DNA from 2 places in the Brevibacillus sp. FW301-21C12A genome. Region 2 is predicted to be linked to the other one. Evidence: riboswitches for the same ligand, from Rfam matches in the RefSeq annotation. Region 2 holds a riboswitch; the other holds the start of a gene.
What was found. A riboswitch is a leader RNA that binds a small molecule or an ion and turns the genes downstream of it on or off. The one in region 2 is predicted to bind cobalamin.
Positions count from the first base shown of each region.

Region 1: it holds a riboswitch for cobalamin, as region 2 does, so the genes downstream of both, cobO (cob(I)yrinic acid a,c-diamide adenosyltransferase) here and AC3WQH_RS02795 (ABC transporter substrate-binding protein) in region 2, are expected to answer to the same signal.

Region 1 covers NZ_JBYTBG010000010.1:133,619-135,815, reverse strand. Annotated here, with positions in the region: gene AC3WQH_RS09340 (MarR family winged helix-turn-helix transcriptional regulator) at 1-215, opposite strand, end outside; cobalamin riboswitch at 411-630, shown strand; gene cobO (cob(I)yrinic acid a,c-diamide adenosyltransferase) at 914-1,453, shown strand; gene cobD (threonine-phosphate decarboxylase CobD) at 1,453-2,197, shown strand, end outside.
Region 2 covers NZ_JBYTBG010000003.1:8,713-10,909, reverse strand. Annotated here, with positions in the region: gene AC3WQH_RS02800 (FecCD family ABC transporter permease) at 1-98, opposite strand, end outside; gene AC3WQH_RS02795 (ABC transporter substrate-binding protein) at 101-1,078, opposite strand; cobalamin riboswitch at 1,229-1,377, opposite strand; gene AC3WQH_RS02790 (MBL fold metallo-hydrolase) at 1,513-2,197, opposite strand, start outside.

The sequences.
Region 1 (2,197 bases), on a different contig from region 2:
AGTCGATCGAGCACCCCCGTGATGGTTGCTCCATCCAAGCGAAGCCGACTACCCAATTCCACACCTTTTTGGCCATCTTTTTCCCATAGCGCATGTAATAGAACAAACTGCACGGGAGTAATCCCGTACGGCGATAATTTGGCCTTTTCCATTTGCCAGATTTTTTGATACGCCTTCCCGAGAAGAAACCCATAGCAATCCTCAATCCGATCCATATGTACCTCCAAATATTTTATTGGAAATCGATGTAAGAATAAGATAACACGCACACAAAAGATTTGTGTACAAATAATTAGTTCACAAAACAAAGATCAATGCCCAGTATGTTCCTATCCGCAGCTTTTGCTTGAATCCCCGGTAGCATTTGCTATTATTAAAGCAAGTGCTTGTCATAGAAACGAACGACATTTGAATATGGTAGAAAAACAGGTCCTTGTTTTTCGCAAGCGATAGTTTGCGAATGCGAGGTTAAAAGGGAAGTTTGGTGAAAAGCCAACGCGGTCCCGCCACTGTAAAAGAGGAGCTCTTCTTCTTGGCAACGGCGCCATCCACTGCACGCCAGCGTGCGGGAAGGAGGAAGAAGAGCGAAGATCCTTGAGCCAGGAGACCTGCCTGTTTTGATGTCCACTGATTTCCTTCGGGTCAAAGGATGAGGTGAGGATTGTTGCAGTCGGCTATCCGCGCTTTGTTTTCCTTGGAGGTTTGGGGAAACAAGGCGTTTTTTTGTACGCGGAAAGCGAAACAGGAAGCAAATCGGCAAACTCTTCACTTTTTCAGTCAGGTAAATAACGAGGCTATGGAAAACATTTGAAATAGGCAACGGAGCCTAAACTGCATTTTTGGAGCGCTGTGCCTCCGAAAATTATTAGGGATGGGCAACGGGGCCTACAGTTTATTTTGGGGGTGGGCGTACTTGAGCAACAAGCGGGGCCTGTTTTTGGTCTACACCGGAGACGGCAAAGGAAAGACAACAGCCGCGGTGGGGCTGGCTGTGCGCGCGACTGGACGAGGCAAAAAGGTCATCATGATCCAGTTCATCAAGTCGCCGGAGCGCACGTACGGAGAGAAAATCATCTTCGACAAGCTGGGCATCGAAATCGTGCAAAAAGGCGTAGGCTTCACCTGGACGAAGACGCCGGAGGAGCATCGCGCGGCGCTGCAGGAAGCGTGGGCGTTCGCCCGGGAAAAGCTCGCTTCGGGCGAGTACGATGTCGTCATTCTCGACGAGCTGAACAATGCGCTGGCGATCGACCGTTTTCCGATTGCGGACGTGCTGCCGCTCGCGGACGTTTTGGAAGCGATTCAAAACAGGCCGAGCCATGTGCATCTGGTCGTGACGGGGCGGAGCGCCAAGCAGGAAATCATCGACATGGCCGATCTCGTGACAGAGATGAAGCAGATCAAGCATTACTACGATGAAGGAATACCAGCGGTGCTGGGGGTAGAGTTTTGATGAACGTACTGGAAGCGTACGGCCACGGCGGAGATTTGCTGACGGCAGCGGACCGCTTTGGGATGGAGCCGGGCCAATTCCTTGATTTCAGTGCCAATATTAACCCGCTGGGCATGCCGGACAGCGTGCGCGAGATGCTTTTGGCCTCGCTGTCTGCCGTGCTGCGTTACCCGGACCCTGGGCATCGCCAGTTTCGCCGGGCGTTGGCGCAGCGGTTGCAGTTGCCAAAGGAATGGCTTTTGCCTGCGAACGGAGCGGCAGAAGCGATGGCGCTCGCGATTCTCGGGCTGCAGCCGCAAACAGTCGGCGTGATTTATCCTTGCTTTTCGGAATATGCAGAGCTTTCCGAGCAGTTTGGCGCAACCGTCATCGGCTGCTACGGAAAAGAAGAGAACGGCTACAAGGCCGACAGCGCCGAGCTGTACCGTCTGTTCGAACAGGCTGATCTGGTGTTTGTCGGCTCGCCGAACAATCCGACTGGCATCTTGTATGAGCCACAGGAGCTGTTGCAGATGGCGGACTGGACGGCCCAGACCGATACGTGGCTGGTCGTGGACGAGGCGTTTCTCGATTTTGTGGAAGAAAGCCGCCAGTTTACGCTGGCAAGTCGGCTGGAGCGCTTTCCCCGCGTCATTTTGCTGCGGTCGATGACGAAAATGTACGCGATCCCCGGCTTGCGTCTCGGATACGCGATCGCCCAGCCTGACGCGATTGCGAAAATGCGCGCGAAGCAGGTGAGCTGGA
Region 2 (2,197 bases):
AGAGGGAGCGACGCCGCCCCCATCGAAATGCTGACCACCACGGATACGAGCAGCACAAGGCTGCTCGCTCCTCCCCATATAAGCCATTGCTTTTTCATTTTTATTTCACCAGGTCAGGATAAATCGCTTTAGCTACCTCGATCAAACCTTGTGTAATGCGCGGGCCTGGGCGCGCCAGCAGGTTTTGGTCCATTCCTAACACTTGCTTCTCGCGGATCGCCTTCATCGTATCCCAGCCGTTGCGGTTTGCGATGATCTCTTCCAGCTTCGTGCCCGTCTTGTCATCCGTAATGCCTTTGGCGTACAAAATGACGTCGGGATCGCTTTTCAAAATCTTTTCCTCGCTGATCGGGTTCCAGCCCTCTGTGTCGGCCGCAATGTTCGTCCCGCCTGCCAGCGTCACCAACTCGTCGAGGAACTCCCCTTTGCCCACGGTCCAGCCTGGCGCAAACTCCAGGTACACTTTTTTCTTGTCTTCCGGCTTCACCGCTTTGACGGCTTCCTGTACGCGGGCGATATCCTGCTTCATCGCGGCGACGACTTTTTCCGCCTGCTCCTGTCGGTTGGTGATAACCCCCATCGTCAAAATGTTGTTCAGGATGTCATCCACTTTTTTCGGATGCGTGACGTACACTGGCATGCCGAGCGATTTCAGCTTGTCGGCAACCGGCTTTTCCATCGAAATTCCGCCGATGACCAGATCGGGCGACTGGGCGAGAATCGCTTCTTCGCTCGGCTTGACGACTCCGCCCACTTTTGGCTTCGTGCTCGCTTCTGCCGGATAGTCGTCGAAGTCGGAGACACCGACAATCCGCTCGTTCAAGCCGAGCGCGAACAAGATTTCCGTCTCTGCCGGGGAAGTCGAGACGATTCGTTGCGGCTCTTTTGCCACGGTCACTTCTTTTCCGGTCGCGTCTGTGACGGTAAGCGGGTAGACGGTCTGCTTGGCAGCCGCGTCCTGTGGTGCTGTCTGCGGTGCTTCTGCCTGCGGAGCAGGTGCCGTCTGGGTGTTGCCGCCGCAGCCGACGAGACTTGCAGCAAGCACCAGCGGGCTGAGCAGTTTCCATGCGCGTTTCATATGTATGACTTCCTTTCTGTGCGACTGGTTGATTCTTAGCAAACAAAAACCCTTCGCTTCCAACCGGAACCAAAGGGTCGACATGTCAGGCTCATCCATGCTCACGCAAAAAAACGTCCTGAACGGGCCGAACCTTTCCGCGAAGGCGCAGGCACATCAGGCAAACAGGCAGGTCTCCTGGCTTGGCAGCTATTGCGACAGCCGCTTTACAGTGGCGGGACCGCGCCGGACTTGCACCGGCTTCCCTTTTCACCTCGTCCTTTGGCAAGGACCAAGGCACCTGTTTGCGCGTATTCAATTGCAATGGCCTACAACTGCTAAGACTCATCCATCATGATAGCATTCCTTTGCCAAAAAAAGAATGCTTTTTCGCTGCTGCCACGGCTACGTAAGCCCATGCTGCCCGTCTCGTACCCGCTGTCTGGCGTCTCCCGCTATTTCCTGCGCTTTTGCAAATAGTCGACAATTCCCATCGCACATACTTGCAAATCGAGCCGCAGCACGTCCAGCACCTCATGCCCGTCGCCGATCCCGAACGATTGCAGATGCGCCAGTACACGCCTGAACAGCCGCTCCGCCAGTTCGCCATCGCCGAGTCCAGCGGCTACGACCGCCTCCCCTTCCGCGACAAAGACAGGAAGCCACTCGCGCACCTGCCGATAGACGTCGGCAACATCGTCAGTCATGCCGAAATGCCCGAAATAGATTCGCGCAAGCCCGCGCTGTTCAAAGCGTTCCACGGAGCGCAGCATCGCCTGCGGGTCAAACTGGTTCGGCGAGGTGGACGGCAGGACGAAGTGAATCCCGTCCCGTTGAAGCTGCGGATAGAAGACACCCGCTGTATCTCCCGTGAACATGCCGCGGCTGACCGGGTCGTAAATGCTGAAATGATGGTTGGCATGTCCCGGCGTGTCCCAAAATTCCAGGACACAGTTGGCGCCAATTTGCAGCGTCTCCTGGTCGGCGCGCACGATGATCCGCTCTTCGGGAACGGCGACAATCGGGTCGAACAGGCGGTCAAAATCGTCGTGATACACCGCTCTGGCGCCCGCGATCAACCGGCTCGGGTCCACCAGATGGCGCGCTCCTTTTGGATGCACCACGATTTTTGCCTGCGGG